3 regions of the Alkalihalobacterium alkalinitrilicum genome follow, and region 3 is predicted to be linked to each of the others. Evidence: riboswitches for the same ligand, from Rfam matches in the RefSeq annotation. Region 3 holds a riboswitch; each other region holds the start of a gene.
What was found. A riboswitch is a leader RNA that binds a small molecule or an ion and turns the genes downstream of it on or off. The one in region 3 is predicted to bind S-adenosylmethionine.
Positions count from the first base shown of each region.

Region 1: linked by a shared signal. The riboswitch ahead of msrA (peptide-methionine (S)-S-oxide reductase MsrA) and the one ahead of BK574_RS21085 (methionine ABC transporter ATP-binding protein) in region 3 are both predicted to bind S-adenosylmethionine.
Region 2: linked by a shared signal. The riboswitch ahead of BK574_RS13545 (homoserine dehydrogenase) and the one ahead of BK574_RS21085 (methionine ABC transporter ATP-binding protein) in region 3 are both predicted to bind S-adenosylmethionine.

Region 1 covers NZ_KV917368.1:945,772-953,252, forward strand. The annotation lists gene BK574_RS04495 (M20 metallopeptidase family protein) at 537-1,652, shown strand; gene BK574_RS04500 (L-2-amino-thiazoline-4-carboxylic acid hydrolase) at 1,726-2,436, opposite strand; gene BK574_RS04505 (S9 family peptidase) at 2,615-4,600, opposite strand; SAM riboswitch class I at 4,837-4,948, shown strand; gene msrA (peptide-methionine (S)-S-oxide reductase MsrA) at 5,040-5,504, shown strand; gene BK574_RS04515 (cupin domain-containing protein) at 5,671-6,087, opposite strand; gene BK574_RS04520 (TetR/AcrR family transcriptional regulator) at 6,084-6,683, opposite strand; gene BK574_RS04525 (DUF1450 domain-containing protein) at 7,010-7,276, shown strand; gene BK574_RS04530 (hypothetical protein) at 7,310-7,481, shown strand, end outside.
Region 2 covers NZ_KV917368.1:2,813,999-2,821,479, reverse strand. The annotation lists gene aspS (aspartate--tRNA ligase) at 1-1,626, shown strand, start outside; SAM riboswitch class I at 1,705-1,816, shown strand; gene BK574_RS13545 (homoserine dehydrogenase) at 1,891-3,123, shown strand; gene BK574_RS13540 (hypothetical protein) at 3,098-3,385, opposite strand; RNA gene ssrS (6S RNA) at 3,691-3,869, shown strand; gene BK574_RS13530 (tRNA threonylcarbamoyladenosine dehydratase) at 4,181-4,948, shown strand; partial or broken gene BK574_RS13525 (L-lactate permease) at 5,120-6,898, shown strand; gene BK574_RS13520 ((Fe-S)-binding protein) at 7,039-7,481, shown strand, end outside.
Region 3 covers NZ_KV917368.1:4,350,226-4,357,706, reverse strand. The annotation lists gene BK574_RS21095 (MetQ/NlpA family ABC transporter substrate-binding protein) at 1-553, opposite strand, end outside; gene BK574_RS21090 (methionine ABC transporter permease) at 631-1,293, opposite strand; gene BK574_RS21085 (methionine ABC transporter ATP-binding protein) at 1,253-2,296, opposite strand; SAM riboswitch class I at 2,531-2,635, opposite strand; gene BK574_RS27675 (hypothetical protein) at 2,769-2,930, shown strand; gene BK574_RS21080 (DUF86 domain-containing protein) at 2,939-3,385, opposite strand; gene glpX (class II fructose-bisphosphatase) at 3,628-4,602, shown strand; gene BK574_RS21070 (DUF3055 domain-containing protein) at 4,613-4,879, shown strand; gene BK574_RS21065 (cytosolic protein) at 5,046-5,354, shown strand; gene BK574_RS21060 (YutD family protein) at 5,481-5,771, opposite strand; gene BK574_RS21055 (YhcN/YlaJ family sporulation lipoprotein) at 6,240-6,917, shown strand; gene lipA (lipoyl synthase) at 7,057-7,481, opposite strand, start outside.

The sequences.
Region 1 (7,481 bases), 3.4 Mb from region 3:
ATTGTATACTGAATTGGTGAGGTGCTTCAACGCGAAGCAGCATATCACCCTATTTTACGAAGTGAGTTTTAGTCCAATGGCAGACTTTAAAAAAAACTCAATAAAAAATATTCTTTCTAGTCCTTTCGTTCTGTAAATATAGATAGAAGCATCTATTCTCTTATTTCATTTATCGTTAACCCAATTTCCGCAGGTTCTGCTTGGTTTTATGATTCGATCTGTTTTTTATTTAAGGAACACTCCTATCATTAGGAAGCAATAAAAAGAGGATGTTTAGCGTTAGGTTTAGTAACATAGCGTACCTGTTGTCCTTTTGCATCTGGAAACTTATTCATTTTATGAAAATAAAGAATTGTAGGTTCGTAGCCTCCTAGCAACTATTAATTAAAACTTAATCGAGATCGAAACGTTTGGGTGTAGGGAATAACCCAAGCGTTTTAGTAATGCTAATGTTCTCTTACCCCCTTTAATCTATTAGGAGAATGGATATTGTGTAATGACTATGATAGAATTTTGAATAAAAAGGAAGAGTTACAGTGGAACCTTATAACCTAACCTTAACGAAAAATTTACGTCATGAATTACATATGCATCCAGAGCTTTCTAACGAAGAGGTATGGACGAAGCAGCGTTTGATAGATTTTCTTAAAGACCATACACACCTAGAAATTGTAGACAAAGGGAAATGGTTTTATGCCATTCATTGGGCAAAGGAGGCTAAAAAGAACATTGCATTTCGTGCAGATCTTGATGCACTTCCGATTGCGGAAACGATAGATGTTCCTCACGCCTCAAAGTTCTCAGGAGTTTCTCACAAATGTGGGCATGATGGTCACTCGGCATGCCTTGCTGGGTTTGCCCTTGAAATCGACCAGAAGGGGTCTGATAAAAATATCTTCTTCTTGTTTCAGCATGCAGAGGAAACAGGGGATGGGGCGGCTCAGTGCGTTTCTTTAGTTAAGGAAAATCATATTGAAGAAATTTATGCTTTTCATAATATGAGCGGAATGGCTCTTAACACCGTACATGTCATTGATGGAACGGCTCACTGCGCATCCAAGGGAATGTCGATACATATGGAAGGTACGCCAGCACATGCAAGTCAGCCTGAGGATGGAGTCAATCCATCATTTGCCATGGCAAAGATTATTCAAGCAATCCCTGAGTTTACTTCACGTGAGAAAAATAACGGGGAGGTACTATGCACCGTCGTTCAAGTAGATATTGGTGAAAGAGCGTTTGGAGTTTCAGCAAGCAAAGGAAACTTACTTTTAACCATTCGCGCATTTTATGAAGAAGAGTTAGATCAGCTCCAGAAAAATTTTGAAAATTTTTCTCTAGAACTCTCTGCACAGTATGGGTTGAAGACGAGTTTTTCTTACAATGATACCTTTCCTGAAACTGTGAATCATAAAGAAAGCTCAGACAAAATTCGTTATGCCTGTCAAAAGAAAGGGCTTCAGCTTGGTGAAATGAAGGAAGCCTTTCGTGCATCAGAAGACTTTGGTCATTATTTAAAAGAGACAAAGGGAGCGATTTGTTACATCGGAAACGGAGAGGATTACCCTCCGATTCATACTGTGGAATATGACTTCCGTGATGAGATGATCGAGACTGCGGTTGAACTTTTTAAAGGATTGGCTGAATTATAGTCCCATTGATGGAGAGGAGAAGGGGCTGTCGTAAAATTAAATTTTTGAAGACAGCGACCTTTCTTTTTACGTATTAGTCTTTTTTCGTATGATCTTCTAATTTGAAGTTAAAGTGGCATACTCCTTCTTTTAAAATATATTGATCATGTTCCACTTCAAAATTTGGGTTATACCCTTTGGCTACGGCTGGATCAATCATCTGACAATATAAAATTCCATATTCATGCATGTTATCATCCGCCCATTGCTGACCAAAAGGACATTTCGTAAATGTCTGTTCAATTAATTGTGGTTTGAAGATGTTTTCAAACTCAAACAGATTGCTACGACCCATATCATAGTTTGATAGATAATTTTCAATCGTATTCGGCATACCAAGGTGAGCGGCTCTTTGAACAATTCCTTTTCCACGTTCTTCTCCAAACGTTCGAACACCTTCTTTGATTGCCTCTTTACCTTCTTCACCGTAGACATCTACAACAACTTTAGTGACTTGAGCAAATAATTTAGCCATTAAACCATAAATTGTTATTTCGGAATATTTATTGGCGCGATCAAAGTCCTTTGGAATGTAATCACTTAACACGTGATCTTCACCTTCACGTGAAGCTAGTACAGCAATATCGTGTGCCTCTTTATATCCGAAATTTTCAAGGCCTTTTTGAAGTAACTTTTTCCCTTCTGTATCAAAAGAGGAAGTAACAGACTTCTCTATATGACTAAACAGCTTAGCTGTAATTCTATACATCGATAAAGGTGGTAATGGAGTCTTGTTAGATAACATAAATTATCTCCTCATTTTTATTTTCTACTACTATTTATGTTGTTTGTTCTGTTTCAATATAAATTATTTCGTTCAAAACGCCAGTTGAAGCCCCTAACTTTCTCCACTTAAAAGGACGGCTCTTCTGTTTCTGAATTCAGTAGCAAGAACCGTCACTATGGAATTCTCAGTTAATTATTTAATTTCGTCGATCATCAAACCAACTCATTAAATGTTGTAGACGCTCTAAGCGATGTTTCGGTTTACCAGAGCGTGAAAGGTTATGGTTTTCATCTGGGAAGCGAACGAGCTTCGTTTCTACACCTAATCGTTTAAGGGCAATATACCATTGTTCTGCTTGCTCCATCGGACAACGTAAATCTTGTTCACTGTGCAAGATGAGTGTTGGTGTTTTCACATTACGAGCATAGGTGAGTGGTGATACTTTTAATAGCTTCTCAACATCATCCCATAAATCAGCATGTCCATGCTGCCATTCAGTGAAGAAGAACCCAATATCACTAGTTCCATAGAAACTATGCCAGTTACAAATACAACGTTGCGTAACAGCCGCTTTGAAACGATCTGTTCGAGTCACGATGACATTGGTCATGTAACCACCGTAACTTCCTCCTGTAACGAATAATTGGTCGTGATCGATGTAGTTAAAGTTTTCTAAGGCATAATCTACACCAGCCATTATATCTTCATAATCCATACCACCGTAATCACCAATTACCGCATTTACAAATTCATGACCATAGCCATGACTTCCTCTTGGATTCGTATAAAGCACCACATAACCTTTAGAGGCCATTACTTGCATTTCATGGTGTAAACCATTTCCATAAGCTGTTGCTGGACCACCGTGAATTTGAAGGATCATCGGGTATTTTTTACCTTCTTCATATCCATAAGGTTTTAAAATCCAACCTTCAATTTCTTTACCATCTGTACTCTTATAATGTAAATTTTCAGGAGTACTTAGATGAACTTTATTATAAATCTCTTGATTCCAATTCGTTAACGTTTCCACGTTCTCCACATTATTTAAATCTTGTGTAACTAAATCTCCAGTAGAATGAGGAGTAGCAAGAACGAGGACGGCTTGATCATAGTTGACGATATCATAGGACGTAACAGTTGCGACAGTAGGAGATAAGGCTGCTGTTACCTCACCGTTTAGATTTACTTTAAATAACTGGCAATCACCACCAACTGTTGCACTAAAATAAATATGAGTGCTAGTCGAGTCCCAAATTAATCTCAATTCTGCGGTGTCATATTTCGCATCGACACCTACAAGGTTTCCAACGGTGTAATCAAAGTGTTCCGTTAAGTTTGTTAATTGACCAGTTTCTACAGAAAGGAGGAGAACATTCGCATTCCCTTGACTTCTCTCACCACGTGTATGCCCTGCCACTGCTAGCCATTTACCGTCTGGTGAAAGAGAAGGTGCCATAATATTTCCAATTCCTTGATAGAACAACGTCTCTTCCTTTGAAGCAATATCATATTTCCAAATAGCAGGGAGGTAGCCCCACTCTTGATCATCTGCCTTCGTTCCAACAAAGAATAAGCTTTTTCCGTCTGGTGAGAAACCAGGTTGACCAAAATCATGGTCGCCTTCGGTAACCTTTGTATAAGCTTTTGTCTCTATATCAAATAAATAAACATGCTTACGGTCGTCGTTATAAATACCAACTCCGTCACCTTTATAACGAAGTCTTGTAATCACCTTCACATCACTTTTTTCTTCATCCTCATCAGAGGTCACCTTTAATTCACCTTTAATCGTAAGAGCGAGCTGGCTGCCGTCTGGCGACCAAACAAAATCACCGATTCCTTGCTTGACGTCTGTTAATTGTATAGCTTCACCACCATCTGTATGTAAAAGCCATATTTGATTTTTTCCTGTACGGTTTGAACGGAAAGCAATCGTGCTTCCATCTGGTGACCACAGTGGAGTCGTATCCTTAACTAATGTCTCGTTTGAATAATGAGAGGTAAATTGTCTGCCTTCACCTTTTAAATTAGTTACATAGATATAAGAATAGTAACCATCTTTTTCTTGATCTACATGAGTTAAGACATAGGCCACTTTGTCGCTGTTAGGGTAAACCTGAGGATCACCGACAAACTTAAATTTAGTTAAGTCTTCTGTTGTAATAGGACGTTTCATCATTTTAAATTCCTCCATAATTTACAATCTATAAGTCTATCTTAACATTTCGGCAATCGAAGTAAAATATTTTTATTGATATTTCAGTATATTATTTTAGGGTGGCTCTCTAAAGCCTTGAAAAAAATCATAGAGATGGTTCAATCAATAAAAGTTAACTTTAAATAAATCCCCTTGCAAAATAATTAATTATCATCTATAATACTATTCAAATAACAATAAATTTAATAGCGATAGACTTCTTATCCAGAGTGGTGGAGGGACAGGCCCTTTGAAACCCGGCAACCATTAAATCATATTTGATTTAAACGGTGCCAATTCCTGCAAGGTGTATACCTTGGGAGATGAGAGGATCGTATATAAATACGATAACCTCTCTATATTTTAGAGAGGTTTTTCTTATGGGAAGAAGATTTATCGCTCAAATGAGGAGCGAATTAAAATGGAAAAAGCAGTATTTGGTGCAGGTTGTTTTTGGGGAGTGGAAGCGTTTTTTGAAAGTATTCGTGGAGTTGAAGAGACAAGAGTAGGGTATACAGGTGGTCATGTTGAGAGTCCTTCCTATGAAGTAGTGAAAACGGGAAAGACTGGTCATGCTGAGGTGATTGAAATTTGGTATAATCCTTGGAAAATTTCTTATGCAGAACTCGTGACTAAATTTTTTGAATGTCATGACCCAACAACATTAAATCGCCAGGGAATTGATGTAGGAACTCAATATCGTTCGGTTATTTTCTTTCAAAATTTTCAACAATTAGAAGTCGCAAGTAAAATAAAAGCGGATCTTAGCCAAGCGAGCGCTAAAAAAATTGTCACTGAAATTTCGCCAGCCAAAACGTTTTATCAAGCAGAAGAGTATCATCAAAAGTACTTTCAGAAAAATGGATCCGTTGCTTGTGGAATTTAAATTAAAAAATAAAACAGCTAGTCTTGCAGAACTAAATGTAAAAAAATTCTCGAATTTATTACGAGATGATGTTTCAATGTAGTAGCAATGACCTGTTGAATATATAATTACCCAAACAGCTAATGAATAGCTGTTTGGGTTCATTTTTTCTGTGGTAGTATAAAATTTAAAGGACCTTCATTCCAACTGGAGATACCTCTTCTGAAAAGGTAGAATGGGAATCCTTGCTAGCAAAAAAAGCTAAAAATTTTGCAGTTTCATCGCCTTTATTTATTATATAGTGTGGAACAGAAGGTGGAATAACGACGAGATCGCCAACGGTTATGGTGCAACGGTCGTTTCCAATCATTACTTCTGCATTTCCGCTTAAAACAAATAAAATTTCCTCACTGCTTTCAGAATGTTCTCCAAGCTCGTTTCCTGCTTCTACCTCAAAATAGACAACCGTCGTCTGAGTACTGTTAATGCCAGACCAGAGCGGAAACTGTGGGGTGAATGGTAAATTGGCTTTCCACTTTTTCTTTTTGTCACTGTCGTACCACAAATCCAATAGAGGTAACTTGTTAATATTTACAGTTTTCAAAGGGTTTCCTCCTTTAGTTTTAGCAAAATAGCTCTTGTTGTTTGTTCAATACATATACCTTTGTCCAAGCCACTTAATTTTCTTAACGTTCGGTAAAAGAGGGGGTGTAACAAGCTGCGGATGAAGCCTCCGATTTGTTCTTTTCGATCGTTTGGAATAGCCGTGTCCTGGAGTAAGACCTGTACAGCGGCTTTAATTAGAGCCTCATTTTGTAAGGCCGAATTCCTCATAACTTTAGATTGTTCTGATAGGCGAAACGAGAGCCAAACGAGTTCCATCGTATTTTCATGGAAGGAATAAAAGTCAGTTACGATCAGTGTGACTTTTTCATCAAGTTCGTGTAAGTGTAAATACGTATGAATTTGAGGTAACTTATTGATCTTCAGAAAGTGATTCGCGCATCCCCGAAATAAATCTTCATTCGTCGGAAAATATTTACGAATTGTGGGTATCGAAACTCCAGAATGTTCTGCGATTATTTTTATATCGGTGACCCCTTCTGAGTGCATCGTGTAAGTAGCTTCAATAATGCTTTCAATGGTGGATTGTTTTCTTTTTTCACGAAGATCAGAATGATAAGTGCGTTTCTTTCTCATAGTACAACCTTCTCCTATAAATCGGTACTATTGGTCTAGAGGTGCAACATTACCTTCCTCATATTTGCAAAAATTCTTTTAATTATTACATATGACATTATATGTAAAATGGATATATATAGACACTATTCAATATTAAAAATATATATCGAAAATAAAACCAATTTGAAACACTGCAAACTGTTTACCTCAGTTTGCGTTAAAGTTTATTTACACTAGCATCGTTGTGTTGAAGTGAAAAGGTAGAATTAGTGTATAGTAGAACTTGTTAGGGATTTAAAGAAAAAACCATGAAAATAAACGATTAAGTAAGAGGGCGATCATTCTTGAAGCTGTTCCGATTTTTACGAAAGCCGAAGATTAATATTGAGTTTTGTGTAAATAATATAGATCAATTTTTAACAGATGAACATGTTTCTAAGTATAACGAGCTTTTCAATCAGGTTAATGTGAACTATAAAGAATATGAGTGTTTAAGTAAGTGTGAACAATGTAAAAAAACTTCTTATGCCGTCATCAACGGAAAATTGATCGAAGCAGATGATTACGGTGAATTATTAAAGGTAATGAAGGAAGTAGAAAAATCCGTCTAAAGCATAGGCACAATTACAGCGAGGAAAAAGCATATGTTAAAGATTTTTTATAGAAGAGAAGATAGTCAATTGCGGATGATCAAAGATGGGAAGCAAGAGGTACTGACGGTACGCTCCAGCCCCTATTATTACGTTTCAGAAAACGGAGATTATGTTATTTATCGCGATCAAGCAAAGCATTTCCCAAAAGAGGACCTCTATATCC
Region 2 (7,481 bases), 1.5 Mb from region 3:
GCTGAAGCCCATACGATTGCTGACCGTGTTCGTGGTGAGTATGTGTTAGATGTTGAAGGAATAGTAGTTAAACGTGAAGCTGAAACTGTTAATGAAAAAATTCCAACGGGAAAAGTAGAAGTGCATGTTGATCAAATTACCATTCTAAATGCATCAAAAGCGCTTCCTTTTCAAATTGAAGAAGATACAGAAGCTTCAGAAGATGTTCGCTTACGCTACCGATACTTGGATTTACGACGTCCTGATATGCAAAACATCTTTACGTTACGTCATAAAACGACGAAATTAATTCGCGATACACTGGACAACGAGCAATTTTTAGAAATCGAAACACCAATGTTAACAAAAAGTACACCAGAAGGAGCTCGTGACTATCTAGTGCCGAGCCGAGTACATCATGGAGAGTTTTACGCACTTCCTCAGTCACCACAGCTATTCAAACAGTTATTAATGGTTTCTGGTTTTGAGCGCTATTATCAAATTGTTCGTTGTTTCCGAGATGAGGATTTACGAGCGGATCGTCAACCTGAATTTACTCAAGTCGATATTGAGACTTCATTTATGGATAAAGAAGACTTGCTTGGGATGATGGAAACGATGATGGCAAAAATCATGAAAGAATTAAAAGGAATCGATATCACTACTCCTTTCCAACGATTAACTTACGATGATGCGATGAACCGTTACGGGTCAGATAAGCCTGATACCCGTTTTGGTTTAGAGTTATCTGAGTTAACAGATGTGATGAAGAACTCACAATTCAAAGTGTTTGCCAATGCGATTGCCAATGGAGGCATCGTGAAAGGATTAAATGTAAAAGGTGCCGCTACTAAACTTACTCGTAAAGAAATTGACGACCTAGCAGACTTTGTTGCGATTTACGGGGCAAAAGGCTTAGCTTGGTTAAAAGTTGAAGAAAGCGAGTTGAAAGGACCAATTGCGAAGTTCTTAAGCGAGGAAGAAACGAGTGGTATGCGTGAAGCAATGAATGCTGAACCAGGTGACTTGTTGTTCTTTGCTGCTGATAAAAAGCAAATCGTGTTTGATAGCTTAGGAGCGTTACGTTTAAAATTCGGTAAGGACCTAGATTTAATTGATAAGAGCAAGTTTAATTTCTTATGGGTTGTAGATTTTCCATTAGTAGAGTTTGATGAAGACGGTAATCGTTATGTAGCGCTTCACCATCCATTTACAAGTCCGAAAAAAGAAGATTTACATTTACTTGATACAGACCCTGGTCATGTTCGTGCGGAAGCGTATGACCTCGTACTGAATGGTTATGAGCTTGGTGGTGGTTCACAACGTATTTATCAACGTGATGTCCAAGAAAAAATGTTTACTGCACTAGGGTTTTCTGAAGAAGAGGCGAAAGAACAGTTCGGGTTCCTTTTAGACGCGTTTGAATATGGTACACCGCCACATGGTGGTATTGCATTAGGTTTAGATCGTCTCATTATGCTATTAGCAGGGAGAAATAATTTACGTGATACGATTGCATTTCCGAAAACAGCGAGTGCAAGTTGCTTGTTAACAAACGCACCAGGCACGGTGAGTGATGCACAACTTCGTGAATTGAATTTATCGATTGTTCCTAAAAAAGAAGAAGAAAAAAAAGTTCAAGTTTAATAAAAGATTGACAAAGTAAGAACATTCGAATTATAATCATAACTATTAAAATTCGAAAAATTTATTAACTGAAAATATAACTTATCACGAGAGGCTGAGGGACTGACCCGATGATGCCCGGCAACCGGTTTGTATGCCAGACAAACAAAGGTGCTAATTTCAGCAGAGCTATAGCTCTGAAAGATAAGTGGAGGCGTTTAAAAAACCTTTCCCTTATCAGGAGAGGTTTTTTGTTTTCGCGCTTTTTATGAGGAGGGGATTCGGTTGTTAAGTATTGGAATTATTGGTTATGGTACAGTAGGTTCAGGTGTATATGAGCGACTAACAAGTTCGAAAGAGGAATTGCAAAGTGCTTTAAAAAAAGAAATACAGGTAAAAAAAGTGCTAGTGAGGGATTGTAAAAAAGAGCGAAATAATCAAGGTGCAAAGCAATGTATGACGAGCGACCCGGTTAATTTTTTTCAAAACCAATACGACGTTGTTTTTGAGGCGATTGGTGGTGTTGAACCTGCAAGAGACTACATAATAAAACTCATTCAGGCAGGAACATCTATTATTACAGCTAATAAAGAACTAATTGCTAAGCACGGGGCAGAACTAGAGAAGTTAGCTAAGGAGTACCAAGTATATTTAGGCTTTGAAGCAGCTGTTGGTGGTGGAATTCCGATCGTAAACAGTTTTAAAACCTTATTTACAACAACACCGATTCGATCGGTGTCAGGAATTTTGAATGGGACAACAAACTACATTTTAACGGAGATGAAGGAGAAAAATCGGCAGTTTGATGACGTCTTAGCTGAGGCTAAGGTGCTAGGTTATGCTGAAGCGGATCCCACGGACGATATAGAAGGGTATGACGCATTATATAAAATAAGAATTTTAAGTCGGTTGGCGTTTAATGAATGGCCGCGTGAAGAGAATTTCTCCTGTAAAGGGATTAGTGGGATGGAAGTAGAAGCCATTGAATTTGCAGAACGCCAAGGGTTAACGATTAAACTCATTGCAAAAACGGCAAACGAAGACGGAGTAATTAGTGGTTTTGTATCGCCTTCATTCGTAACGCAAACACACCCACTGTACAATATTAATGGTGTAACGAATGGTGTATGTATTGATGGAGAAACGGTTGACTGTATTACGATGAGTGGACCAGGTGCAGGAAAAGAAGCAACTGCTAATAGTATGGTAGAAGACTTTGTTCTCCATGAACAATTTCAAGGTTTTGAAAGACGAAAGGTCCGGCTTTCAAACCAGGTATCGAACAAGGAAACAAAAGTGGTAGTATTTGTTGATGAATTTGAAAAAGAAGAAGTTGTTTTACAACTTCGTACAATTTCAGACTGTATAGATACGGAAGACACCATGAACGGAAAACTAGCTCTCATTGTGAAGTTAGGTTATGGAAAAACAGTATATGATCTAGAAACCTTAATTCAAAAAAGCAGTTACCCGCTTTTAGGCGATTTTTCAGTTAATAAAATTGCTTTACTTTCCTAAACGTGTCAATAAAGGGTGTGGGATTCGTTTTGACTAAATTCGGTATGACGCCTTGATTCGTATGAAGGTATAAAAATCCAATCTCATTAGTCGCTCGTCGATAAGAAATATCAAATACATGTTCAAGTAACAGCTCTTTATCCATTAACCGAATTTTATCGGAATAAAGTTCAATATTAAAGTTTTTTTCAATGGTCAACTTTTTGGTATACTCAATTTTTTGTTCAACAAAGATACAATGCTGAGTGGAGATAGGATCCATTTAAAACACCCTTTAATCATTTATTATTACGTATCACTGTAGCACAGCTTATTTAATTTCGCAAAAAGCATGAAAGACCGCATGCAGTAGAAATAATTAAAAGTGTAGGGACATCGTTAGTCCGAGACAAATCAAGTGAAGGTTGCATTTGTTTTTAGGCCCCATCCCTTTCACCGTTAAAACTTGAGGCGAGGTAGAGAAGTAGAATTTTGTTAGAAATACACTTTATGGAAAATTCAGAAAAATAACTTTTTTTATTCTTGCTCCTCAAATCATTTTATGCTATGATTTCATTAAGAAAAGTAAGAGTCCTAGCGTGTACGTAAGCGCCTGACAGTTTTGAGCCAACACTTTTTTATTGGGAGTTTAAGTCTTCTTTTAGAATGCAGGCCTTGAACGATAAAGGACGCATAAAGAAAGAAGCTTGGCACCCACCTGCGAGAGCAGGTTCAAAACTAGGGAGATACGGCACTTTGGGCCTCTTATTTTTATGTTTTCATTTAATTTTAATAAAATAACAAATAATGTACGTATGTGAACTTGAACGGCACCCTAATTGTTAGACACTAACTAACAATTAGGGTGCCGTTTTTTATTTTATTAAACAGTTTGGTCGAATCAGTTTATGGACATGAACTATTTAGTACATAATAGGAGTATAGATTCCTGAAGAGTATAGCTTTTTCAATAGGGTTATGGTATATTTTACCCCGATTACAATTATAGGTATAATCTGAATAAGAAACGAAATTAGTATAGAGTGTTTGTGTGTTCGTAGAGAAAGGAAGAGGTAAGATGTTGTATCAATTTTCAAGAAATGAATTAGCAATCGGAAAAGATGGAATTCAAACGTTAAAAAACAGCACAGTCGCAGTATTAGGGGTTGGTGGAGTCGGTTCATTTTCGGCAGAAGCATTAGCAAGATCAGGTGTTGGACGCCTTGTACTTGTGGATAAAGATTATGTCGATATTACAAACGTAAACCGTCAAATTCATGCTCTAATATCCACAGTGGGCAAGCCGAAAGTAGACTTAATGAAAGAACGAATAAAAGATATTAATCCTGATTGTGAAGTCATTGCTCTAAAAATGTTTTATACAGAAGAAACGTATGAACAATTTTTTGATTATGGTTTAGATTTTGTCGTTGATGCGTGTGATACAATAACGTACAAAATTCATGTCATTAAACAATGCTTGCAACGCAACATTGGCATTATTTCGAGTATGGGTGTAGCCAATAAAATGGACCCAACGCGGTTGCGTATTGCTGATATTTCTAAAACGAGTTATGATCCGATTGCTAAAGTGGTTCGGACAAAGCTCCGTAAAGAAGGAATACATAAAGGAGTCAATGTTGTTTTCTCAGACGAAAGCCCAGTCAAAATTCGTGAAGAAATCCGGAAAGAAATTGTTCCCGAATCTGCAGAAGAAGGACCGATTCGGAAGGCAAAACTCCCACCATCTTCTAATGCATTTGTGCCCTCAGTTTCAGGGTTGATTATGGCAGGCCATGTTATTACGAAGATACTAGAACAAAATCACATTCATATTGAACGATAAAAAAGTTGCTAATTTAGCAGCTTTTTTTGTTTATGAGATATTTTCCGAAAACTATATTGAATATTTTTTGACAAATCCTTATAATGAAAAAAGATTTAAACATCTGATGACCATAAGATAAGGTGATAAGGTCATACGTTATTAGTTCAGAATATGAGGGGAGTTTGTTCTATGGGTTTAGGGGTTTTATCGTTTTTGGCACTTATTCCAATTTTAACGGTCTTTCTTTTTTTAGTTATTTTACGATGGCCAGCGAAACGGGCAATGCCGTTAGCTTTTATTGTAACCGTTTTAGTGGCATTGTTTGTGTGGGATGTTCCAACAAATCAAGTTGCAGCTGCAAGTACAAGAGGTGTTGTCTCTGCGTTAGAAGTACTACTAATTGTGTTTGGGGCAATTTTGCTTTTGAACGCTTTGAAAGAAAGCGGTGCCATTCAAACGATTCGACAAACATTTACAGATGTATCACCAGATCGCCGTGTACAAGCAATTATTATTTGTTGGTTGTTTGGTTCTTTCATTGAAGGTGCTTCTGGTTGGGGAACACCTGCTGCAATAGCAGCGCCGTTATTAGTTGCTATAGGCTTTCCTGCAATGGGAGCTGTTATCGTCGCTCTAATTATTCAATCTACACCAGTATCATTTGGTGCAGTAGGTACACCAATCTTAATTGGTGTGAATTCTGGTTTAAGTGAATAAATGATGGTTCAAGAAACGGCGGCGAGCCTTGGTATGACATTTGATGCATACATTCGCGCTATTGGTGGAGAAGTTGCCATCATACATGCAATCGTCAGGTTGTTTATACCATTATTCATGGTCACCATGCTGACAAAGTTCTTTGGAAAAAATAGATCCGTTACCGAAGGGTTAGCGATTTGGAAATTTGCTTTATTTGCAGGTCTTGCGTTTACGGTTCCCTACGCATTAGTAGCGAATTTACTTGGACCTGAGTTTCCTTCCATGTTCGGTGGATTAATTGGACTCGCTATTGTTATTCCTGCGGCAAAACGAGGCTTCCTTTTACCTAAGAAAACGTGGGATTTTGAAGATAGAGCAAACTGGGATCCAGATTGGGTAGGTCAATTAAAAGTATCTACACAACCTGTAGGAAAGAAAATTTCACCATTTATGTCATGGTTACCTTACGTAATCGTAGGGGTAGTCCTTGTGTTGACTCGAATGAATTCATTGCCTTTTGGTGATTGGTTAAAAGCAGCAAAATTTACGGCGACAGATGTATTTGGTACTTCAATTACATTTACAAGTCCTCCTTTAAATTTGCCAGGTTCGATCTTAATCTTAGTCTCATTTGTTGTCTTTTTTATGCACAAAATGGATACAAAAGCATATGGACGTGCGGTAAAAGAATCGTTCGGAACAGTTGTAAGTGCAGCACCTGCCTTATTGTTTGCTGTGCCGATGGTTCAAGTCTTTATTAATTCAGGTGTAAATGCTTCGGGGTATAGTAGTATGCCACTGGTTCTGGCCGAAACTGTTTCCGTGGCATTAGGTGAAAACTGGCCTGCTGTAGCTCCAACGATTGGAGCATTAGGGGCATTTGTTGCTGGTAGTAATACCATTAGTAACATGATGTTTTCACTATTTCAGTTCGGTGTAGCTGAAAATATCGGTGTAGCCGCATCAACGATTATTGCTTTACAAGCCGTTGGCGGGGCTGCTGGAAACATGACCTGTGTTCATAATGTCGTTGCTGCTTCTGCTGCGGCTGGATTACTCGGTAAAGAAGGGAATATTATTCGTAAGACGTTAATCCCTACTGCCTTCTATGTAATCTTTGCGGGAGGAATCGGTTTTGTTCTCATAAATGGAGTTGGGTATAATCTAGGTACTTTCATGGTAATGATTGTGATTGTAGCTGCTATTTTTGCCTTTTATAAAGGAAGCGAAAAAAACCGAAAAATTGAAAAAGAAGATATAGCAGCATAATTGGTGAAACTTGGATTTCAAATTATTAAAAGACAAGCTCCACATGTAATGTGGGGCTTGAAAGTTTTTACTATTCCTATTAAAGTAAGTGATATAAGTATACACATCTGATGACCAGATAACCTAAGGGGATGAAATGTATGAAAGTATCATTATTTGTAACTTGTCTAGCGGATGTTTTCTATCCAGGTGTCGGAAAAGATACGGTCGAAATATTAGAGCGTCTAAATTGTGAAGTTGTATTTCCAGATAATCAAACGTGCTGTGGTCAACCAGCATACAATAGTGGGTATCATAAGGAAGCAAAGGATGTTGCCAAGCATATGATCGAGACGTTTGCCTCATCTGATTATGTGGTATCGCCGTCTGGTTCTTGCGTTTCTATGATTCATGAATATCCTCACCTTTTTAAAGACGATCAAGCGTGGCAGGAAAGAGCGAAAGCGTTAGTAGCTAAAACGTTTGAACTAACACAGTTTATTGTAGATGTACTAAAAATTGAAGATGTGGGAGCATCGTTACCTACAAAAGCAACGTACCATACATCTTGTCACATGACTCGTTTATTAGGTGTTAAAGATGC
Region 3 (7,481 bases):
CCTTTACATCTTTTTCGGACATGGTTAATGGGTCGACATCTTCACTAATTGTAATTAACCCTTCTCTCTCCAAAATCAATAATGCTCTTGCTAAATTCGTAGGGTCATTAGGAATTGCAATTTCTGCGCCTTCTTCAATGTTTTCAAGAGTGTCAAACTGCTTAGAGTAAATCCCCATTGGTGCAGTAGGGATAGCGATAACATCTGATAACTCTAAATTATTCCCTTCAGCAAACGAATTCATGTAAATGATATGTTGGAATACGTTCGCATCAATCGAACCATTTCCAAGGGCCAAGTTAGGTTGTACATAATCACTAAATTCTCTTACTTCAATCGTGTAACCTTGTTCTTCTAAAATCGGTTTGATCGCTTTTGTCACCATATCACTGTAAGGACCAGCTGTTGCTCCAATCGTTAGCTTTCCTTTATCCTCAGCTTGCTCTGTTCCTCCATTAGTAGATTCAGCGCTTGCATCTTCAGAATTACTTGAACATGCAGCTAAAAGACCTACTGCTACAATGGCAAAAATGAATAATTTTAATTTGTTCATTTGGTTCTTCCTCTCTAGTTGTTTATTATTTTATTTAAACTTTAGCTACTGCTAATCGTTAAATACTTATTTAATGTTTATCGTTTATCTACTCGTTTCGCGATGAAATCACCCGTATATTGGATAAATTGTACAAGACAAATCAGAATAATAATGGTCGTAAACATTACATTATTGTCATAACGATAATACCCAAAGCGGACAGCTAAATCACCAATTCCACCACCGCCAATAATCCCTGCCATGGCTGAGTAACCAATTAGGCTGATCGTTGTGATCGTTAATCCTTGAATGATTCCCGATTTCGACTCAGGTAATAGCACATCTTTTATAATCATCCAAGGGGTTGCTCCACAAGCAATCGCGGCTTCGATGACCCCTTTATCAATTTTCCTGACCGCCGCCTCTACTATTCTCGCAAAAAACGGTATAGCGGCTACAGATAAGGAAACCGATGCTGCTGTTGGTCCAATCGTCGTTCCTGTGATCAACTGCGTTAAAGGTAACAAAGCGACAAGTAAGATGATAAATGGAACCGACCTAATTAAGTTAACAACTACTCCAAGGATCGATTTCAAAATTTTGTTTTCTAAAAATAAATCACGATCCGTAACGAATAATAAAATGCCGAGCGGAAGACCAACAATAACGGCAATCGATAATGAAATCGAAACCATATAAAGTGTTTCTAGAAATGCTTTATTTAACTCCGGCAACAACGCGATCACTGCTTCTACCATATTGAATCACCTCCACTCCTTGTGTACGTTCAACTAAATAATTAATGGCATTCTCGACTTCGCTTTCGTTTCCATTTAGCTCCATAATAAAAATGCCAAGTGGAGTTTCTTTTATATATTCGATCTTACCATGCAAGATATTGCCCTTAACTGCAAATCTTTGCAGCACATCTGATACAATCGACTCTCCAGCGATCGCTCCATGAAATTGGATCTTAATGATCGTTCCATTACAGCTATTAGTTAAAGCTTCTGGAAGGTTAAATTGTAAAACACTTTGAATAAAATCTTTTGTCAGTTCTTCTTTAGGATGAGCAAACGTATTGTAAACGGAACCTTCTTCAATGACTTGTCCATTTTGCATAACGGCCATTCGATCACAAATTTCTTTTACAACTTCCATTTCATGTGTAATTAATACGATCGTCAAATCTAGTTCTTGATTAATCTTTTTTAAGAGATTAAGAATGGACTTGGTTGTTTTCGGATCAAGCGCTGATGTAGCTTCATCACATAAAAGAACTTTAGGTTCATTCGCTAGAGCACGCGCAATTCCAACCCTTTGCTTTTGCCCTCCACTTAATTGAGAAGGGTATTGGTCCTTCTTATCAGCAAGACCAACCATCTCTAACAGCCCATTGACTCGTGTTTCGGTTTCGCTTTTTGACTTATTAGCCGCCTTGAGCGCAAATGCGACATTTTCAAACACGGTTTTTGAGCTAACAAGGTGAAAATGCTGAAAGATCATCCCAATCTTTTGTCTTGCTTCTCTTAACTCTTTTTTATTAAGTTCAACAAGGTTTACATCATCGACTTTTATTTCACCTGAAGTCGGTCTTTCCATTAAGTTCAAACAACGTAACAATGAGCTTTTCCCAGCCCCACTATACCCCACAATTCCAAAGATCTCACCTTTTTCAATTGTTAGGGAGACCTGGTCAACGCCAATGACCGTTCCTTTTTTTGTTTTATATTCTTTAACTAAATTGTTTATTTCGATCATAGAAGCACCTTCTTTCCTAATTCCATATTTACACATCTGATAACTTGGTTTTTTTACGATGTATGCCTGGAGTGGCTCTCATTTTGATATGAAAGTCTTTCGTTAATGTTCCTAATATCCACTAACAATTCATCCCGACACCCATCAGTGTTTTAACGCTTTAATAAACTACCAAAAAATGAATAAAAAAAAGCTTCTCTCCTACATAGAAAGAAACAGCACGAACATATCGTAGCCTTATCTTCCAGAATGAAAGTATTCTGTAGGAGTTAGCACCATGCCAAAATGGCGGTTGCCGGACGTCATTGGGCCTATTCCCTCAGTCTCTCTTGATAAGATTTAATTTTTAGAAATTTAAGAATGAATTCATCATAAATAAAAAACATAATAATGTCAATGTTATTTTTTTGATATAATAAATTATACGAATAGTCAGAAAATATACACATGTGTAAAACCAACACATTTCAGGGTGAAAAATGGTGAAGAAAATGAAGAGGAGGAAAAAGACAACGGAAGTTCTTCAAACGTTATGTGGGCAACGCAAAAAAGAGCAGCACGCCGTGTACCGCTCTATCCCACACCACAAACTTTTGAACATCGACCTGCTTGTACAAATGACTTCATGGATTAGAACTAAGATTATTCTTCTTTTGGTAAAAAAGCTGATACTGGTCCTAGTTCTGACTCAAGATAATGACGAACCGCTTCTGGAAATGCTTCAATAGCAGATAAGTTTTCTATTAAAACGTTAACTAAAATAGGATGATCTACGGTTACGTATGCTTGTACTAGTTGTTTTCGCAAACGAATCACATTTCTTAGCTGTTCTGCAATTCTCGGTACAACTACTTTTTCGTCCTCTAGAATATCTATAATATCTTCGTAACTGCCTGGATCTCGCATAATAAAGCCGTCAATCATTGCATTTCCCACATCAATGATGGACTCAATCAAATTATGACCAATTCTTTCTAACGCCAATTTTTCAATAACGCTTTCCCACGTTGTTTGATTTCGATACAAATTTAATAATTCCTCAATATGACTAAGCGTAGTTTCAATTTTTTCACGATCTACAAAATACATTTTATATCACCCGACGTTCTTTTTTTTAGGCTGTTAGTATCAGTTATCACTATACATCTTTACGCAAAGCTTGAAGTAACAACTGATGCTTTTCTAATAAATAGTATAACATATTTCCGTAAAAACCTACGTATTTCAATAATTTTTCACTTTATTTGTTCATACTGTTTCCTTATTAATGATGATTTTGTTATGATTAAACATGATTGAACATATAGAGCTACGAACTGGAGGAGAATACATTGGATCGTGAACTAGCATTAGAGATCGTCCGAGTTACAGAAGCAGCTGCTCTTGCATCAGCACAATGGCTTGGCCGTGGAAAAAAGAATGAAGCAGATGATGCGGCCACAACAGCAATGCGTGCGATGTTTGATTCAGTCAATTGCAATGGGGAAGTTGTTATTGGTGAAGGTGAATTAGATGAAGCGCCAATGCTTTATATAGGTGAAAAAGTGGGAAGTGGTAACGGACCTGAAGTCGATATTGCCGTCGATCCTTTGGAAGGAACAAACATTGTCGCCAAAGGTCATCCAAATGCAATGGCGGTTATTGCCGTCGCTGATAAAGGAACACTTCTTCATGCCCCAGATATGTATATGGAAAAAATAGCCGTCGGTCCAAAAGCTGCAGGGCTCGTCCGACTTGATGACCCCATTGAAAAAACGATTGATATTATTGCAAAAATGACGAATAAGCGTATACACGATGTAACCGTCATCATTCAAGAACGTGAACGTCATGTAGAATTAATCGAAAGAGTTCGTCAAAAAGGTGCACGGGTAAAATTATTCGGTGATGGTGATGTGGGAGCTTCTATCGCGACAGCATTACCTCATACAGGGATCGATTTATTTGTTGGTATTGGTGGTGCGCCAGAGGGTGTCATTTCAGCTGCTGCGATAAAAGCACTCGGCGGCGACATGCTAGCACGTCTTAAGCCACAAGACGACGAAGAATTTGACCGTTGTAAGAAGATGGGGCTAGAAGACCCACATCAGATTTTGACGCTCGATGATCTCGTTCGTGGTGATGATGCCATTTTTGCAGCAACAGGTGTATCCTCTGGCGAATTACTACAAGGTGTCCGCTTTTTAGGTGGCGACTTAGTTGAAACCGATTCCATTGTGATGCGTGCAAAAACAAAAACGGTACGATATATTAAAGCACACCATCATTTGGAATATAAACCACATTTACAAATGCATAATTCATAGAGGTGATAAAATGTCTGAACGCTTTTTTTTGTACGATGAAGAAGAAACAACAAAAGCCCGCTACGTAAGTTTTATGGGAGAAAACCAACGCTTTGATCTAGCAATAATTAAAACAACAAAGCATTATGGAAAACAGCTTGTCCTCGATATACAATCGAATCGTTTTGCGATTATTGGACAAGATGATTTAGAAGAACCAGGCTATTTAGAGCATGTATACAAGCTTAATGATGAAGACGCGGAAGAGCTACGATCTTTCTTACAAGAAATGATGTAAAAGAGTTTTCAAAAAGGTAAGGCTAAAACGGCTGGACAGAAGTTTCGTTACTTGTGACAAATAGGATGATTTACCGATAAATTGAGACTAAACTGTTTTAAGCTTTTGCTTAGAGGCTAAAAACCACCATCATCGGGCAAGTTAACCGATAGGAGGTGGTTTTTTTATGGATGAACAACACCCACAGCGGAAAGATAAAGAACAACCAACCGAAGCATCATATACAGACTTTTCAAATGTCGAGACGCTACGTAATTTTGTTTTCCCAGAAGATTTACCTGATGGCCCCTATGGGTCTCCCTCAGATTATCCATTGGGAAAAAGTACGCCTTGGCATGAGGGGCAGAGATCGTACAGCAATTTCAACTATGAGTTTAAATCTTTACACCAAAATTTACCTCGGCAATTTCCAGGAGCGCATCCGCCACATGATGATCCTGATAAAAATGAAGAGCCACCGTATACGACTAAATAAAATCAACAAAACAGTGAGGGTTAACACTTCCCTCACTGTTTACAATTGGTGTTATCGATTGTTTAAATAACAATACTTAATCTAACCTTCAGCTAGAATCATGTTCTTTATGTACTTACTTCATACTTAAGAACTCTTCCGCCCTTCCTTTACTCTTTTCAAAACAAAATAAGGACAACCGAAGTTACAGTACTCATATAAATACTCAGAAAGTGTACTGATTTTATTATCATAATTTGACTTTTTATTGTTATCTTCAAAGAAACCTCTTAATCGGAGCTGACTATAACCCCAATCTCCTACAATATAGTCATATTTATTTAAAACGTCACTATAACGTCCCATAAATTCTTCTTCATTCCAAGCCTCTCGAACATCTTCTATCACTTCAAAACTCACGCCTTGTACCCGAATCATAAAGATTTCACCTCTTTTACTTCATTCATCATCTTATTTTACCATAAAGTGAAACTTCATACAGCGTTTTGTGCTGTGTGTTAGTTGAACCAATCGGGTTGTTACTCGCACTTGACTCTAATTAGTTTGTTAAAGAGTCTTAGTGCTAGTTAAACGGGGTAAAGTGAAACTTCATACAGCGTTTTGTGCTGTGTGTTAGTTGAACCAATCGGGTTGTTACCCGCACTTGACTCTAATTAGTTTGTTAAAGAGTCTTAGTACTAGTTAAACGGGGTAAAGTGAAACTTCATACAGCGTTTTGTGGGGCGTGTTATACGATGCTCAATAATAACGGTCACACTAATTCAAATTAACCAAAATTTTCATTCAGTAAAATTCGACTCAGTCGCTCAAGCTATAAAAGAGATTTTTCAACTAAGTTATAACAAAGCACTTCTACGTACGAGTTTAAAAAGGAGGGTCGTCTTAATGAAAAAGAAAATGATTACTGCTTGTGTTCTTTCTTCGATGCTGATTACTACAGGTTGTCAAACAATGATGGGAAATGAAGCTCCTAATATGCAAGCAAAACATACACAATATAATCCAAGTGGTGGTGGTGCAGGTATTCTGCATACTGAACGAAATCGCGTACAAAACCCAGAACACGCCCAGTTCGGTTATGTTCGTCACAACAAAGCACAAGAACAGCGCGAACATCGTGAACCCGATGCTTCCTATATAGATCGTGATTTATTAGCAGATACGATAAGTCGAATGGCCGTTTATCTACCACAAGTGGAAGAGTGTGGGACACTCGTCACGGACAAGTACGTTCTTGTCGCTTATGAAACTAACGGTGATGTAAATAGAGATGATGTCGCTCTTCAAGTAAAAGTAACGGCACAGTCAATGGTTCCACGGTACTTAGACGTTTATGTAACGGACAATGCAGAAATGATGGAACAAATTGAACGCTTTGGAAGTCTTAGCAGTTTAACACCGCGAGTGGATGAACTTTTAGAACAACAAATTAATGATATGGAACCTATTTTCCCACAACTTGAACAGTTACACGAAGATGATTTTGAAGTGCAGCAAGATGAACCGTATCCACTAGACCGAGAAAAGCAACTTCCAGAAGATGAAGGACAAGAATCGATGTAACAAAAAGAACGAAAAAGAGGTCAACTCCAGTAGCAATAGGTCAGTAGATACTAATACTCCATCATCAAAGAGCCAGGCACCGCTGGATGGCGCCTGACTCTTATGGAGTAACCTCTATTCGATAAAAGGGGCCAATCGTTTACGAGTTTGCCTCTTTTTCAATCACTTTTGAAGCTTCTTGATGAACTTGTGCTTCATTGACTTGTTCGTCTGCATGATACGAGGACCTGACGAGAGGACCTGCTTCACAATGATTAAAGCCTTTCGACATGGCAATTTCACGCATTTCTTCAAACTCATTTGGATGGTAATATTTTACTACCTTAAGATGCTTTTTCGTTGGCTGTAAATATTGACCAATTGTCATGATATTTACATTGTTAGCTCGTAGGTCATCCATCGTTTCAATAATTTCTTCCTTTGTTTCGCCAAGTCCGATCATCAAACTCGATTTAGTTGGAATATCGGGATGTAATTCTTTAGCCCTTTTAAGAAATTCTAGTGATCGTTCATACGTTGCCCGAGCACGCACTCTTGGCGTCAAGCGCTTCACCGTCTCAATAT